DNA from 4 places in the Enterobacter cloacae complex sp. IR5418 genome. Region 1 is predicted to be linked to each of the others. Evidence: predicted binding sites of a transcription regulator. Region 1 holds the regulator's gene; each other region holds the start of a gene.

Region 1 (4,188 bases):
GAATGAACGGCGAACCGGTCAGCCAGGCAAAGAAGCTGGCAGAGCAGGCGGCATAAATCAGCACGTTACCGCGATAGGCTTTTGCCCGCAGTAAGGTGGTAAAAGTAATGGGCTTCGCGTCCGGATGTGTCTCTTTTTTATGTGCTGGTTTAAGCCCGATTGCGGGCAGCATGAGCACCAGCGTGATGGCAAAGAGCGTGGCAAAAATGGCCTGCCAGTCGAAATGCGCCAGGATCCAGCTGCCCAGCAGCGGGGCGAGGGCCGGTGACAGGCCAACCAGCGGCATAATGGTGGCGAAAATGCGGTTAGTGCGCGAGGCCGGATAATAATCGGTCACCAGCGCCTGCCAGGTGACCGCTGCGGCACAGACGCCGACCGCCTGAATAAAGCGCAGCGCCAGTAGCCAGGCGGCATCGCGGACCCACAGCATACCCAGACAGCCTACGGCAAAAATCGCCAGCCCCAGCAACAGGACAGGTTTACGGCCAAAACGATCCGAGAGCGGCCCCCACAGCAATTGCGCAAAAGCAAAGCCGGCAAGGAACAAGCTTAAACTGGCGCTGATGGCGGCGGCAGGGGTTTGCAAATCTTCCTGCATCGCGGCGAACGCGGGCAGATACATATCGGTCGCCAAAAAGCCCAGCACGCTTAAGCCGCCGAGCCAGACTAAAAATCCTTTCCTGGGTTGCACTGTTTATTCTCCTGAGGAGGCAGGTGTACGTTGGCGCAGAGTGTAGGGAGTGCAAAGCGGCTTGTGAAACGCTAATATTTGGCGGGTCCATTCAAAAATTTTGCAGGCAAAAGATGTGGTCAGATTATTCCCTTGAAGTGGTCGATGCCGTGGCGCGTAACGGCAGCTTCACCGGTGCCGCCCAGGAGCTGCATCGCGTTCCTTCGGCTATCAGCTATACGGTGCGTCAGCTTGAAGCATGGCTGGCGGTCCCGCTGTTTGAGCGGCGTCATCGCGATGTAGAACTCACGCCTGCCGGAGCGTGGTTTTTGAAAGAAGGGCGGTCTGTTATCAAAAAAATGCAGATCACCCGCGAGCAGTGTCAGCAGATCGCCAACGGCTGGCGCGGGCATCTCTCAATCGCGGTAGATAATATCGTTAAGCCGGAACGGACCCGGCAGATGATCGTCGATTTTTATCGTCATTTTTCCGACGTCGAACTGCGTGTATCGCAGGAAGTGTTCAACGGCGTCTGGGACGCGCTGGCGGACGGCAGGGCAGAGATGGCGATTGGTGCAACCCAGGCGATCCCGGTTGGTGGGCGCTACGCGTTTCGCGACATGGGCATGCTGAGCTGGACCTGCGTAGTCGCGCGCGATCACCCGCTGGCGGCGCTGGAAGGGCCGTTGAGCGATGACACCTTGCGCAACTGGCCTTCGCTGGTGCTGGAAGATACTTCCCGTTCGCTGCCCAAGCGCATTACCTGGCTGCTGGATAATCAGCGCCGCGTGGTCGCGCCGGACTGGGAGTCGTCAGCCACCTGTCTGAGCGCGGGGCTGTGTGTTGGCATGGTGCCGGTGCATTTTGCGCGTCCGCGCATCGACGCGGGGGAGTGGGTGGCGCTGACGCTGGAAAATCCCTTCCCGGATGCTGCGTGCTGTCTGACGTGGCAGCAAAACGACGTCTCACCCGCCATGGCCTGGCTGCTGGATTATCTGGGTGACAGCGAAACGCTGAACCGGGAGTGGTTACGGGGGCCAGCATAGCTGACCCCGTAAAAGGATTAACGACGGTAGTCGCGGAACGGACCGTCCGCAACGGAACGGCGTTCAATCAGGCGCGGATGGACTTCAATGGACTGGGACTGTTCACGCTTGTTGACGATCCTGTCCATCAGCATATTGAAGGCCGTTTCACCCAGCGAATCTTTTGGCTGGTGAATGGTGGTCAGCGCCGGGGTAAAGAAGCGGGCGTTGCGCACGTTGTCATAGCCAATCACCGAGATGTCCTGCGGGACGCGCAGGCCGAGTTCATCTGCCGCGCAGAGCGCGCCCATCGCCATGATGTCGCCGCCGCAGAACACCGCGGTAGGGCGATGTGGCTGGGAGACGATCTGCTGCATGGCGCGATAGCCCGACTCCGGCTCAAAGTCGCCCTGAACAATCCAGTTTTCCGGTACGGTGATCAGCGCCTCTTCCATCGCTTTCATGAAACCGGCCAGACGGCCAGCACCGGTGTTACGCTCCAGCGGCCCCGGGATCACGCCAATCTCACGGTGACCACGCTCTACCAGGTAACGCCCCGCCATGTAACCGCCTTCAAAGGCGTTATCAATCACGGAGTCGGTGAAGTCTGCGCGGGCTTCGCCCCAGTCCATCACCACCATTGGAATGTGGCGATACTCTTCCAGCATGGAAAGGACCGACTCCGGGTATTCAGAGCACATGACCAGCAGACCGTCCACGCGCTTTTGCGCCATCATCGACAGGTAAGCGCGCTGTTTTTCAATGTTGTTCCACGCGTTGCCCAGAATCAGGGTATAGCCTTTCTGGAAGCAGTTTTTTTCTACGGCTTCGATGATTTCAGCAAAGTAGGCCGCTTCACTGCTGGTGGCCAGCAGGCCAATCGATTTGGTGTGATTAACCTTCAGGCTACGGGCGACCGCACTCGGCGAGTAGTGCAGTTCTTTGATTGCCGCCCAGACGGCATTACGTGTTTCTTCAGCGACAAAACGCGTTTTGTTAATAACATGTGATACGGTTGTAGTGGAAACGTTTGCGCGTTTTGCTACGTCTTTAATTGTTGCCATTAAATGTCACTCCAGACCATATCCTAAGCTCCTGAAAAATATGAAGGTAAACGTTTGCCTTCTCTCACCCTTATTACGCAAACATGAGTTGCGACACGCCGGGAAAACGACACAGGACGTCAGGAGGGGGTCAGTGGCCGGTACGCTAATAAATTTAGCGTGGAATTTTGTCCTATCTTGATGAAAAGGGGAAGAGGTAAAGTGGATATCCGTTTAAATCCTGGAAGATTTTTGACCTGAACTGTGTAAAAATGAGCAAGCTCACTTTTCGTAGGGTGAATAAAAGGAGAAAAATTGATGAGTACCGATCTGAAGTTTTCGCTGTTTACCACCATTGTTGTTCTTGCTCTTATCGTCGCCGGTGGATTAACGGCTGCGCTGCACTGATTTACACAGGGGGAGACGCTTCTCCCTCTCTTTCTGCAACTGTTCCTTCTCCGGCAAAAATCTTTTGCCAAAATGTTAACTTCTCATTTTTTGTGATTGATGTCATGCTTTTGACTTCTTAGTTCTGTGTCGTGTCAGGACACGGCATCCGGAGTTCATTCATGAAAATCAATTTTCCCCTGCTGGCCCTGGCGATTGGCGCTTTTGGGATTGGCACCACTGAATTTTCCCCAATGGGGTTACTGCCTGTTATCGCCCGGGGGGTGGACGTCTCTATCCCTGCGGCCGGTATGTTAATCAGCGCCTACGCGATCGGCGTGATGGTGGGCGCGCCGCTGATGACGCTGCTGCTTTCGCACCGTGCGCGCCGCAATGCGCTGATTTTCCTGATGGCAATTTTTACTCTCGGAAATGTGCTTTCCGCAATTTCGCCGGATTACACCACGCTGATGCTTTCCCGTATTCTGACCAGCCTCAACCATGGCGCCTTCTTCGGACTGGGCTCGGTTGTTGCTGCCAGCGTGGTGCCAAAACATAAGCAGGCCAGTGCGGTCGCCACCATGTTTATGGGCCTGACGATCGCTAATATCGGCGGCGTTCCGGCAGCCACCTGGCTGGGAGAAGCCATCGGCTGGCGTATGTCTTTCCTCGCCACCGCGGTGCTGGGCGTGGTCGCCATGGTCGCGCTGTTCTTCTCTTTGCCAAAGGGGAGTGCCGGAGAACGTCCGGAAGTGCGTAAGGAGCTGGCGGTGCTGATGCGTCCCCAGGTGCTCTCCGCGCTGCTCACCACGGTGCTGGGGGCGGGGGCGATGTTCACCCTTTATACCTATATCTCCCCGGTGCTGCACGATATTACCCACGCAACGCCACTCTATGTTACCGCGATGCTGGTGCTGATTGGCGTCGGTTTTTCGATTGGCAACTATCTCGGCGGGAAATTTGCCGACCGCTCCGTCAGCGGGACGTTGAAAGGCTTCTTAACCCTGCTGATTGTCATCATGGTCGCTATTCCGTGGCTGGCGCGTAACGAAGTGGGCGCTGC
Region 2 (4,188 bases), on a different contig from region 1:
AAGGCGTTTCGTTAGCCAATATTCGCAAAGCGGCGTTATCTATGCGCGCAGGTGGTGTAGGATACTACCCACGTAGCAACTTTGTGCATATTGATACCGGGCCGGTTCGGCACTGGTAATAACGAAACACAGGAGCAGTATGAACTATCGTATTATTCCGGTTACCGCGTTCTCACAGAACTGTTCATTGATCTGGTGTGAACAAACTAAACTGGCCGCGCTTGTCGATCCTGGCGGAGACGCTGAGACAATCAAGCAGGAAGTCGCTGCCAGCGGTGTGACGCTGATGCAGATTTTACTGACCCATGGTCATCTTGACCATGTGGGTGCAGCGGCTGAACTGGCTGAACACTACGGTGTGCCGATTATCGGTCCGGAAAAAGAAGATGAGTTCTGGCTACAGGGGCTACCTGCCCAAAGCCGTATGTTTGGCCTGGAAGACTGTCAGCCACTGACACCGGACCGCTGGCTGAACGAAGGCGATCGCGTTAACGTGGGGAATGTAACTTTACAGGTGTTGCATTGCCCCGGGCATACCCCCGGTCATATTGTCTTCTTTGATGACGCTTCGCGCCTGCTGATTTCCGGTGACGTGATTTTCAAAGGGGGCGTAGGACGCAGCGATTTCCCGCGCGGCGATCACGGTCAGCTGATTCAGTCGATCAAGCAGAAGTTATTGCCGCTGGGTGATGATGTGACGTTTATTCCTGGACACGGCCCGATGTCGACGCTGGGCGATGAGCGGTTGCATAACCCGTTCCTTCAGGATGAAATGCCTGTCTGGTAAACCTGGTTAAATAAAAAAGCCTGCGCGATGCAGGCTTTTTTGTGGGTGCAGGTTACAGCACTGCGACAATGGCTTCGCACAGTGGTGCCATGTTGTCAGGCGTCATACCTGCAACGTTTACGCGGCCAGAGGCAACGGCATACACGCCAAACTCTTCACGCAGGCGCAGCACCTGCTCTTTGGTCAGACCGCTGAAGGAGAACATGCCGTTCTGCTTGATGATGAAGCTGAAGTCACGGTCAGCACCTTTCTCTGCCAGCGTGTTCACAAACAGCAGACGCATGCGCTGAATGCGCTGACGCATATCGTTCAGCTCTTGTTCCCAGATTGCGCGCAGCGCATCGTTGCTCAGGATCGTCGCGACCACAGACGCACCGTGTGCGGGTGGGTTGGAGTAGTTAGCGCGGATCACGGACTTCATCTGGCTGAATGCGCGATCGACGGTTTGATCGTCAGCGGCCACCAGCGTACAGGCACCGACACGCTCGTTATACAGGCCAAAGTTCTTGGAATAGGAGCTTGCGACAATCAGCTCCTGATGCACGGCGGCGAATGCGCGCAGTCCTTCAGCATCCTCTTCCAGACCACGGGCAAAGCCCTGGTAAGCAAAGTCGAACAGCGGCAGCCAGCCTTTTTCAAAGGACAGCTTAGCCAGCTGTTCCCACTGCTCAAGCGTAGGATCGATACCGGTTGGGTTGTGGCAGCAACCGTGGAACAGCACCACGTCGCCCGCCTGGGCTTCGCTCAGGCTTGCCAGCAGGCCGTCAAAGTCGAGAGAGTGATTTGCCGCGTCGTAGTAGGCATATTCACGTACTTCCAGACCCGCAGAATTGAACACGCTCTTGTGGTTCGGCCAGCTAGGGTTACTGACCCACACGCGTTTCACGGCGGTATTTTTCGCCAGGAAATCTGCCGCCACGCGGAGTGCGCCGGTACCGCCTGGAGTCTGCGCCGTGCGGGCGCGTTTTTCGCTCACAATGGTGCTGCCTTTGCCGAACAGCAGCTCCTGGGTGCAGCGACCAAATTCAGGGATACCATCAATACCGAGGTAGTTTTTGGTGGTTTCGTTTTCCAGCAGATACTGCTCAGCTTTTTTTACACTGGTCAGTACCGGAGTTTTGCCGGTTTCATCTTTATATACACCAATACCCAGGTTGATTTTGCCAGGGCGGTCGTCGGCACGAAACAGATCGGCCAGGCCCAGAATTGGGTCGGCAGGAGCGGCAGTAATGTTCTCAAACATGACGAAGTTCCATTGTGATTACAGAAGTGAAATCCGCTATCAGGTTAACGGTAGATTTACAAAATGCCAACCGTTTGCGACGAAAAGCGTGCGGCTTTTCAAAAGTCGCTATTTTTTCCTCTCAGGAATAAAAAAAACAGGGCCGAAGCCCTGTTCATTAAGCATATAACAACGAGGTGTGCTGATTAGAACTGGTAAACCAGACCCAGAGCCACGATGTCGTCGTTGTTGATGCCCAGCTTGTTGTCGTCTTTCAGCTGGTTGATCTGGTAGTCAACATAGGTGGACATGTTTTTGTTGAAGTAGTATGTCGCACCAACGTCGATGTAGTTGATGTAGTCTTCGTCACCGATACCTTCTACGTCTTTCGCTTTAGATTTGTAGTAAGCGATGGACGGACGCAGGCCGAAGTCGAACTGGTACTGAGCCACAACGGAGAAGTCCTGAGACTTGTTAGCGAAACCTCTGTTGCTCAGACGCGCGGCGTTACGCATTTCGCCGTATACAGCTGCCAGGTAGATGTTGTTTGCGTCGTATTTCAGACCAGTAGCCCACTGCTCAGCTTTGTCGCCTTTACCCCAATCCAGCGTCTGCTGGTTGTTGGTACGGTCAGCGGCGCCATAAGCACCGACAATGCCGAAGCCTTCGAAATCATAGCTCAGAGAGGTTGCCCAGCCGTCGCCGTTGGAACGTACTGCGATATCACGGTCGTTTTTACCCAGGTACTGAACGCCAAAGTTCAGACCATCAACCAGGCCGAAGAAGTTGCTGTTACGGTAAGTCGCCAGACCACCGGTACGGCCAGAGAAGAAGTTATCGGTTGCGCCGGTGTCACCACCAAACTCAGGCAGCATATCGGTGATGCCGATTGCGTCATAGACCAGGCCGTAGTTACGACCGTAGTCGAAGGAGCCTGCGTCACCGAATTTCAGACCTGCGAATGCCAGACGGGTTTTGTTGCCGTTCTGGGCATCAGCGCCTTCAGAGTTGTTACCCTGGAAGTTGTATTCCCACTGACCGTAGCCAGTCAGCTGATCGTTGATCTGAGTTTCGCCTTTGAAGCCCAGACGCGCATAAGTGTTGTCGCCATCGTTGCCATCACTGTCAGAGAAGTAATGCAGGCCAACTGCTTTCCCGTAAAGATCTAATTTGTTGCCGTCTTTGTTATAGATTTCAGCAGCGTTTGCTGCACCGGCTACCAGCAGGGCAGGGACTACCACTGCCAGGATATTGCGCTTCATCATTATTTATTACCCTCATTGGTTTTTTTATGACACTCGCCACTGCCGTCAATAAATTCTGTCAATAAATATTTCCGGAACTATTGATGAGAGTTAGGTGTCTTTATGTGTCTGACAGGCATCTTTCCATTCATAGAACCGTTTCGCTACACTGAAAGTGCTACAATCTTCAAGATTCAGTTTCTAAAAGAAAATATGTGTAACTAAATGTGTATTTTTAGGAACTTTGTGAAGCACCTCAAATTTTAGTGCTCCCTGGCGAAATAAACACCCGCTTTATTCTTATATATATGATTTCCTTATGTTTAATTTAGCTAAAGGTCTTTCATATAAACAGAAATTAAACGGCGCAATTTTTCTTATGAGCAAAAAAAGCCGTCCAGATGGCTGTGAAATTGGTTGTTTTTTATGCTATCGATGAGAATTGTATTAGGCGCAATAAGAATGAGGTTAATTTTTTGTCCACAGATATTTCATGGAAACAAAACGTAACAGGTAGAGGTTATCGCGGGGTTGTGGTTTAAAGATGCTTACTTTTGACTGACGAAAACTGACATTGCAGGATAAAATAATGGCCAGCATTTGCTGGCCATGAATGATGAGGTCGGTTAGAAACTTGCGTTACGCGGTGTGCGTGGGAATGGAATTACATCACGTACGTTCTGTACACCTGTTACGTAGGCAATCAGACGTTCGAAGCCTAGGCCAAAGCCGGAGTGCGGAACGGTGCCGTAGCGACGCAGATCGCGATACCAGCTGTAGTCCGCCGGGTTCAGACCCATTTCCTGCATACGCGCGTCCAGCACGTCCAGACGCTCTTCACGCTGGGAGCCACCGATGATCTCACCGATGCCCGGCGCCAGGACGTCCATCGCGGCAACGGTTTTCCCGTCTTCGTTAAGACGCATATAGAACGC
Region 3 (4,188 bases), on a different contig from region 1:
ACGCGGTGATCACCAGCGACAGCGGAGAGGTCATCTCGCGCTGCTCGCTGCCTTCCTGCCAGCGGGTTTTCATCGACATGGAGTCTTTACCCACCGGAATGGTCAGGCCGAGGGCTGGACACAGCTCCTCACCCACCGCTTTCACGGCTTCATACAGGCCAGCATCTTCGCCAGGGTGACCGGCTGCGGCCATCCAGTTCGCGGAAAGTTTGATACGTTTGATATCGCCAATCTGCGTCGCGGCGATGTTGGTCAGCGCTTCACCGACCGCCAGACGGGCAGACGCGGCGAAGTCCAGCAGGGCCACCGGCGTACGTTCGCCCAGGGCCATCGCTTCGCCGTAGTAGCTGTCGAGGCTCGCGGTAGTCACCGCGCAGTTCGCCACCGGGATCTGCCACGGGCCAACCATCTGGTCGCGTGACACCATACCGGTTACGGTACGGTCGCCGATGGTCACCAGGAACGTTTTCTCCGCCACGGCAGGCAGGTGCAGGACGCGGTTTACCGCTTCAGACACGGTGATGCCCTGGCGATCCAGCGCTTTGCCCGCCGCTTTACGGGTTGTCACGTCGCGGGTCATCTTCGGTGTTTTGCCGAGCAGCACGTCCAGCGGCAGATCGATCGGCTGGTTGTCAAAATGGGTGTCGCTTAAGGTGAGGTGCTGCTCTTGGGTCGCTTCACCGATGACGGCATACGGCGCGCGCTCGCGGCGGCACAGCTCGTCAAACAGCGGCAGCTGATCGGCGGCAACCGCCAGCACGTAGCGCTCCTGGGATTCGTTACACCAGATTTCCAGCGGGCTCATGCCCGGCTCATCGCTCAGGATATCGCGCAGGTTGAAGCGCCCGCCGCGACCGCCGTCGCTCACCAGTTCTGGCATCGCGTTGGAGAGACCACCCGCGCCCACGTCGTGGATGAACAGAATTGGGTTGGCATCGCCGAGCTGCCAGCAGCGGTCGATCACTTCCTGACAGCGGCGCTCCATTTCCGGGTTGTCGCGCTGCACGGAGGCGAAGTCGAGATCCGCATCAGACTGGCCGGAGGCCATAGAGGAGGCAGCCCCGCCGCCCAGACCAATGTTCATTGCCGGACCGCCCAGCACGATCAGCTTCGCGCCGACGACGATCTCGCCTTTCTGCACGTGATCGGCGCGAATGTTGCCGATCCCGCCTGCCAGCATGATCGGTTTGTGGTAGCCGCGCAGCTCTTCGCCGTTGTGGCTGTCCACTTTCTCTTCGTAAGTACGGAAGTAACCGTTCAGCGCCGGACGACCAAATTCGTTGTTGAACGCCGCGCCGCCCAGGGGACCTTCGGTCATGATATCCAGCGCGGTCACAATGCGCTCTGGCTTGCCAAAATCTTCTTCCCACGGCTGTTCAAAGCCCGGAATTCGCAGGTTAGAAACGGAAAAACCGACCAGACCCGCTTTTGGTTTCGCGCCGCGACCGGTCGCACCTTCGTCACGGATTTCACCGCCGGAACCGGTCGCCGCACCCGGCCACGGAGAAATCGCCGTCGGGTGGTTGTGGGTTTCCACTTTCATCAGGATATGCGCAGGCTCCTGGTGGAAGTCATAGCGCCCTGCTTCGCGATCGGCGAAGAAGCGGCCCACCTCGGAACCCTCCATTACCGCGGCGTTGTCTTTATAGGCAGACAGCACGTGGTCAGGGGTTTGCTCCATGGTGTTTTTGATCATTTTGAACAGCGACTTCGGCTGCTGTTCGCCGTCGATAATCCAGTCGGCGTTGAAAATTTTATGGCGGCAGTGCTCGGAGTTGGCCTGCGCGAACATATACAGTTCGATGTCGTTCGGGTTGCGATTCAGCTTAACGAATGCATCCTGAAGGTAGTCGATTTCATCTTCTGCGAGTGCCAGACCAAGACGCAGGTTAGCGTCGATCAGTGCCTGACGCCCCTGCCCCAGCAGATCCACGCTCTGTACCGGCGCAGGCTGATGGTGAGAGAACAGTTTCTGCGCATCTTCCAGAGAGTCGAACACGCTCTCCATCATGCGGTCGTGCAGCTCCGCCGCGACGGCCTGCCACTGCGCGTCGCTCAGGGTTGACGCTTCCACATAGTACGCCACGCCGCGCTCCAGACGGTTTATCTGGCTCAGGCCGCAGTTGTGAGCGATATCAGTTGCTTTGGAAGACCAGGGGGAGATGGTGCCAGGACGTGGCGTGGCGAGGATCAGTTTGCCGGTCGGCGTATGGCTGCTCAGGCTTGGACCATATTTAAGCAGGCGTTCCAGCTGTACGCGCTCCTCTGCATTCAGGGGGGCATTCAGGTCAGCAAAATGGACATACTCAGCGTAAATATTGCTTACCGGAAGGTCGGCCGCCTGAAAACGTGCCAGCAGTTTGTTAATACGGAAGGCAGACAGTGCAGGCGAACCACGCAGAATTTCCATCATAAGTCTCTCGTCTTCGAAGCGCCGGGGCGCTTACAGTGTGCGCAAGGGGGGAAAACGGGCGTCATTATAGAGAATCCTGAGCGCCGACGAAACCGTTTGCGTCGAAATAAAATCAACCTTTCGATTTAACAATAGATGTGACCTGTCTCTCTAATTGGTTGCCAACTGGCGCTACTTTGCGCAAAATGCCGCTCAATCAATGGCAAATTCTACTCTTAACATGACTACAGCACACTGAGGCAACCGGCGTCGCAGAGAATTAACTAATTGAAAAAATTAAAGATTAATTATCTGCTCATCGGCATTGTTACGTTGCTGCTGGCAGTGGCCCTCTGGCCGTCTATCCCCTGGTTCGGCAAGGCCGAAAACCGTATCGCCGCCATTCAGGAGCGGGGGGAGTTGCGCGTCAGTACCCTCTCCTCCCCGCTTATTTACGACGATATCAACGGCAAAACCATTGGTCTCGATTACGAACTGGCACAGCTGTTTGCGGACTATCTGGGCGTGAAGCTGAACGTTACCGTGCGGCAGAACATCAACCAGCTGTTTGATGATTTGGACCATAACCGTGCCGATATTCTCGCCGCGGGTCTGGTGTACAACAGCGAACGCAGTAAAAACTATCAGCCAGGCCCGACCTATTACTCCGTGTCGCAGCAGGTGGTTTATCGTGTGGGTAGCCTGCGCCCGCGCTCACTGGCCGACATCACCGACCAGCAGTTGACCATTGCACCAGGCCATGTGGTGATTGACGATCTGCGGGCGTTGAAAGAGAAAAAATACCCGAACCTCAGCTGGACAGTTGATCCTAAACTCGGTACGACCGAATTGCTGGAGCAGGTAAAAGATAAAAAGCTGGCTTATACCATTGCTGATTCGGTGGCGATCAGCCTTTTCCAGCGCGTTCATCCTGAAATCGCCGTGGCTCTGGATGTGACCGACGAACAACCGGTGACCTGGTTTACCCAGTTAGACGACGATCAAACCGTCTCTGCGGCGATGCTCGATTTCTTTAATGCCATCAATGAAGACGGCACCCTGGCGCGTCTGGAAGAGAAATATCTCGGTCACGGTGACGATTTTGATTACGTTGACACCCGCACCTTCCTGCGCGCGGTGGACAGCGTGCTGCCAGATCTGCAACCGCTGTTTGAGAAGTACGCCCAGGAGATTGACTGGAAGCTGCTGGCGGCGATCTCCTACCAGGAATCGCACTGGGATGCTCAGGCTACCTCCCCCACAGGCGTACGCGGATTGATGATGCTGACCAAAAATACCGCCCAGAGCCTCGGCATCAGCGACCGGACCGATGCGGAACAGAGCATCAGCGGCGGTGCGCAGTATTTACAGGATATGATGGCGAAAGTGCCGGAGACGGTCCCGGAAGGGGAGCGGATCTGGTTTGCGCTGGCCGCCTATAACATGGGCTATGCGCATATGCTCGACGCGCGGGCGCTGACGGCGAAAACCAAAGGTAACCCGGACAGCTGGTCTGATGTAAAACAGCGTCTGCCGCTGCTTAGCCAGAAACAGTGGTACCAGAAGCTGACGTACGGCTATGCGCGCGGGCATGAAGCGTATGCCTACGTGGAAAATATTCGTAAGTACCAGATAAGCCTGGTGGGATATCTGCTGGAGAAAGAAAAAGAGGCGACCGAGGCGCAACAGCTGGCTGAAAGCTATCCGGTGGTCGCACCGGACGAGCTTAATCACCCTGCGGTTTCAATTCTGCCTTTTGTTGCTTTTTCTGCTGCCGACGCATTCGAAAAAAGTCA
Region 4 (4,188 bases), on a different contig from region 1:
GTCGCAACCTTGGGCTGATGGCGATGGAACTGTTCATTCCGGCACGTGACGTGCTGGCGCAGCGGACCCTGGGTTGGGTCGCGCGTTAAGGAGTTATCACCGTGCAAAATGTTGATGTCGCCATTGTAGGCGGCGGAATGGTAGGACTGGCGCTGGCCTGTGGTTTACAGGGCAGTGGCCTGCGCGTGGCCGTGCTTGAGCAAAACGCGCCGCAGCCTGTGGCGCAGGATGCACCGCCAGCGCTGCGCGTCTCGGCGATCAACGCGGCCAGCGAAAAGTTACTGACGCACCTCGGCGTCTGGTCTGAGATCGTGGCGCAGCGTGCCAGTTGCTATCACGGGATGGAAGTGTGGGACAAAGACAGCTTTGGTCACATCGCGTTTGACGATGAAAGCATGGGCTACAGCCACCTCGGACATATCATCGAGAACGCGGTGATCCACCACGCCCTGTGGCGTAAAGCGCAGCAGGGCAGCGACATCACGCTGATTGCCCCCGCGAAGCTTCAGCAGGTGGCGTGGGGCGAAAACGACGCGTTTATCACCCTTGAAAGCGGCGACATGCTGACCGCGCGTCTGGTGGTGGGCGCCGACGGCGCCAATTCCTGGCTGCGTAACAAAGCCGATATTCCGCTGACCTTCTGGGATTACCGCCATCACGCGTTGGTGGCCACAATCCGCACCGAAGAGCCGCACGGCGGCGTGGCGCGCCAGATTTTCCATAATGACGGCATTCTGGCCTTCCTGCCGCTTGCCGATCCGCATCTTTGCTCCATCGTCTGGTCCTTAGAGCCGGAGAAAGCGCAGCAGATGCAGGAGGCGACACCGGATGCCTTCAGTCAGGCACTATGCGTGGCGTTTGATAACCGTCTGGGACTGTGCTCGCTTGAAAGCGAACGCCAGACGTTTCCGTTAACCGGTCGCTACGCGCGTCAGTTTGCGGCGCACCGTCTGGCGCTGGTGGGCGATGCGGCGCATACCATTCATCCGCTGGCCGGGCAGGGGGTGAACCTCGGCTTTATGGACGCGGCGGAGCTGGTTGAAGAGCTGCGTCGTCTGCATCGGGAAGGCAAAGACATTGGACAGCATCTGTATCTGCGTCGTTACGAGCGCAGCCGCAAACACAGCGCGGCGATGATGCTGGCGAGTATGCAGGGCTTCCGCGAGCTGTTTGCTGGAGCAAATCCGGCGAAAAAACTGCTGCGCGATATCGGCCTCAAGCTGGCCGATACCCTTCCCGGCGTAAAACCGCAGCTTCTCCGTCAGGCAATGGGCCTCAACGATCTTCCCGACTGGTTACGCTAATCTCGATCCCCGTCACACTTTATTTTCCCGGCCTCCGCGCCGGGGAAATTTCCTCGTTTGAAATAATCTAATTTCACGTCATTTTTCGCATTAGAAAATCTAATCTTACTGTTTTTATGTTACGGAAATTCGGCCCGTTTTTCCGCACGAAATGTCACCATCTGCTAAATCCTGTTAGATCATTGTTAATTTTATGCGGGTCTAATCGCATTTTCCCAGTGAATAATTCTGTAGGCTTTTCAGCGTTTTTTAGTCATAAGCTAATGTGATGACCCGTTTTACCTTATGGTTAACCGCCGGTTTCGGTGGTAAGTTCAGGTAAAAGAGAACGTTTGCGTCGGCCCCCGATCGCGAGGCCGACACCGGGTTTCACGGTGAATTTTTCAACGAGGAAAAGATGGCTCAACAGACTCCTTTGTACGAACAGCACGTGTTATGCGGCGCCCGCATGGTGGACTTCCACGGCTGGATGATGCCGCTGCACTACGGCTCGCAGATTGATGAGCACCACGCGGTGCGCACCGATGCCGGTATGTTCGACGTGTCTCACATGACGATTGTCGACCTGCGTGGAAGCCGCACCCGGGAGTTTTTGCGTTATCTGCTGGCAAATGACGTCGCTAAACTGAAGACGCCGGGCAAAGCGCTCTACACCGGCATGCTCAATGCCTCGGGTGGCGTAATTGACGACCTTATCGTCTACTACTTCACCGAAGATTTCTTCCGCCTCGTTGTAAACTCCGCCACCCGCGAAAAAGACTTCTCCTGGATTTCCCAACACGCTGAACCTTACGCCATCGACATTACCGTCCGTGACGATCTGTCGCTGATTGCGGTGCAGGGGCCAAACGCCCAGGCGAAAGCCGCCTCTCTGTTCAGCGACGAGCAGCGCAAAGCCACCGAAGGCATGAAGCCGTTCTTCGGCGTGCAGGCGGGCGATCTGTTTATTGCCACCACCGGCTACACCGGTGAAGCGGGCTATGAAATTGCCATGCCGAATGAGAAAGCGGCCGATTTCTGGCGTGCGCTGGTGGAAGCGGGCGTGAAGCCTGCGGGCCTGGGCGCGCGCGATACGCTGCGCCTGGAAGCGGGTATGAACCTTTACGGTCAGGAGATGGACGAAGGTGTCTCTCCGCTGGCCGCCAACATGGGCTGGACCATCGCGTGGGAACCGGCTGACCGTGACTTCATTGGTCGTGAAGCGCTGGAGATGCAGCGTGAGAAGGGCACTGAACAGCTGGTTGGTCTGGTGATGAAAGAAAAAGGCGTTCTGCGCGGCGAGCTGCCGGTGCGCTTCACCGATGCCGATGGCAATCATCGCGAAGGCGTGATCACCAGCGGAACGTTCTCCCCGACGCTCGGCTACAGTATTGCCCTGGCACGCGTGCCAGCGGGCATTGGCGAAACGGCGGTGGTGCAGATCCGCAACCGCGAAATGCCGGTCAACGTGACCAAACCGATTTTTGTTCGCGCCGGTAAGCCGGTCGCCTAACTATTTTTATCAGGAGAACTTCAATGAGCAATGTGCCAGCAGAACTGAAATACAGCAAAGAACACGAGTGGCTGCGCAAAGAGGCGGACGGCACTTACACCGTTGGGATCACCGAGCACGCGCAGGAGCTGCTGGGCGACATGGTGTTTGTTGATCTGCCGGAAGTGGGCGCAACCGTAAGCGCAGGCGACGACTGTGCGGTGGCGGAATCCGTGAAAGCGGCTTCTGACATCTACGCCCCGGTGAGCGGTGAAATTGTTGCCGTGAACGACGCGCTGAGCGACTCCCCGGAGCTGGTGAACAGCGAGCCGTATGAAGGTGGCTGGATCTTCAAGATCAAAGCCAGCGACGAAGCGCAGGTTGCCGCGCTGCTGGATGCGACCGCGTACGAAGCACTACTGGAAGACGAATAAGCCATTACCCTCTCCCCTTTGGGGAGAGGGTAGTCAACGTAGGCCCGGTAAGCGTTAGCGCCACCGGGCAACAGCGTTACAGATAACTACGATTCACTGCACGTTTCAGGAACCATCGCTCATGACACAGACTTTAAGCCAGCTTGAAAACCGTGGCGCCTTCATTGAACGTCACATTGGGCCGGATGCTCAGCAACAGCAGGAGATGCTAAAGACAGTTGGCGCGGATTCATTAAAGGCACTGATCGGCCAGATCGTGCCAAAAGACATCCAGCTTGCCACGCCGCCGCAGGTAGGCGATTCCACCACGGAGTTCGCCGCGCTGGCGGAGCTGAAGGCTATCGCGGGCCTGAACAAGCGCTATAAGTCTTACATTGGCATGGGCTACACCAACGTGCAGTTACCCCCGGTGATCCTGCGCAACATGCTGGAAAACCCGGGCTGGTACACCGCTTACACCCCGTATCAGCCAGAAGTCTCCCAGGGCCGTCTGGAAGCGTTGCTGAACTTCCAGCAGGTGACGCTGGATCTGACCGGTATGGACATTGCTTCCGCCTCACTGCTGGATGAAGCCACCGCCGCCGCCGAAGCGATGGCAATGGCGAAGCGCGTGAGCAAGCTGAAAAACGCCAACCGCTTCTTCGTTGCGGCGGACGTGCATCCGCAGACGCTGGACGTGGTGCGCACCCGCGCGGAAACCTTCGGCTTTGAGGTGATTGTCGACGACGCTGATAAGGTGCTGGATCACCAGGACGTTTTCGGCGTGCTGTTACAGCAGGTGGGTACCACCGGTGAAGTGCACGACTACAGCGCGCTGATTGCCGAGCTGAAATCCCGCAAAGTGATCGTCAGCGTCGCCGCCGATTTTATGGCGCTGGTGCTGCTGACGGCGCCGGGCAAGCAGGGCGCGGACATTGTCTTCGGCTCAGCCCAGCGTTTCGGCGTGCCGATGGGCTACGGCGGCCCGCACGCGGCGTTC

What was found. The regulator PurR, encoded in region 1, represses purine synthesis genes. The targets are predictions, from matches to a motif close to CANGCAAACGTTTGCNTG.
Region 2: the regulator PurR is predicted to act here: its motif matches at 2,094-2,111, upstream of ACOTX7_RS11925 (amino acid aminotransferase).
Region 3: the regulator PurR is predicted to act here: its motif matches at 2,499-2,516, upstream of purL (phosphoribosylformylglycinamidine synthase).
Region 4: the regulator PurR is predicted to act here: its motif matches at 1,626-1,643, upstream of gcvT (glycine cleavage system aminomethyltransferase GcvT).

The regions. Positions count from the first base shown of each region.
Region 1 is NZ_JBMKHS010000047.1:13,169-17,356, reverse strand. Features, by position in the region: gene punC (purine nucleoside transporter PunC) at 1-691, opposite strand, end outside; gene punR (DNA-binding transcriptional activator PunR) at 805-1,716, shown strand; gene purR (HTH-type transcriptional repressor PurR) at 1,734-2,759, opposite strand; gene ACOTX7_RS21980 (YnhF family membrane protein) at 3,057-3,146, shown strand; gene ACOTX7_RS21975 (MFS transporter) at 3,308-4,188, shown strand, end outside.
Region 2 is NZ_JBMKHS010000012.1:80,097-84,284, reverse strand. Features, by position in the region: gene ACOTX7_RS11935 (YcbK family protein) at 1-119, shown strand, start outside; gene ACOTX7_RS11930 (MBL fold metallo-hydrolase) at 140-787, shown strand; gene ACOTX7_RS11925 (amino acid aminotransferase) at 840-2,030, opposite strand; gene ompF (porin OmpF) at 2,216-3,274, opposite strand; gene asnS (asparagine--tRNA ligase) at 3,880-4,188, opposite strand, start outside.
Region 3 is NZ_JBMKHS010000001.1:337,278-341,465, forward strand. Features, by position in the region: gene purL (phosphoribosylformylglycinamidine synthase) at 1-2,413, opposite strand, end outside; gene mltF (membrane-bound lytic murein transglycosylase MltF) at 2,681-4,188, shown strand, end outside; gene tadA (tRNA adenosine(34) deaminase TadA) at 4,119-4,188, opposite strand, start outside.
Region 4 is NZ_JBMKHS010000018.1:25,736-29,923, reverse strand. Features, by position in the region: gene ubiH (2-octaprenyl-6-methoxyphenyl hydroxylase) at 1-89, shown strand, start outside; gene ubiI (FAD-dependent 2-octaprenylphenol hydroxylase) at 102-1,304, shown strand; gene gcvT (glycine cleavage system aminomethyltransferase GcvT) at 1,702-2,796, shown strand; gene gcvH (glycine cleavage system protein GcvH) at 2,820-3,209, shown strand; gene gcvP (aminomethyl-transferring glycine dehydrogenase) at 3,331-4,188, shown strand, end outside.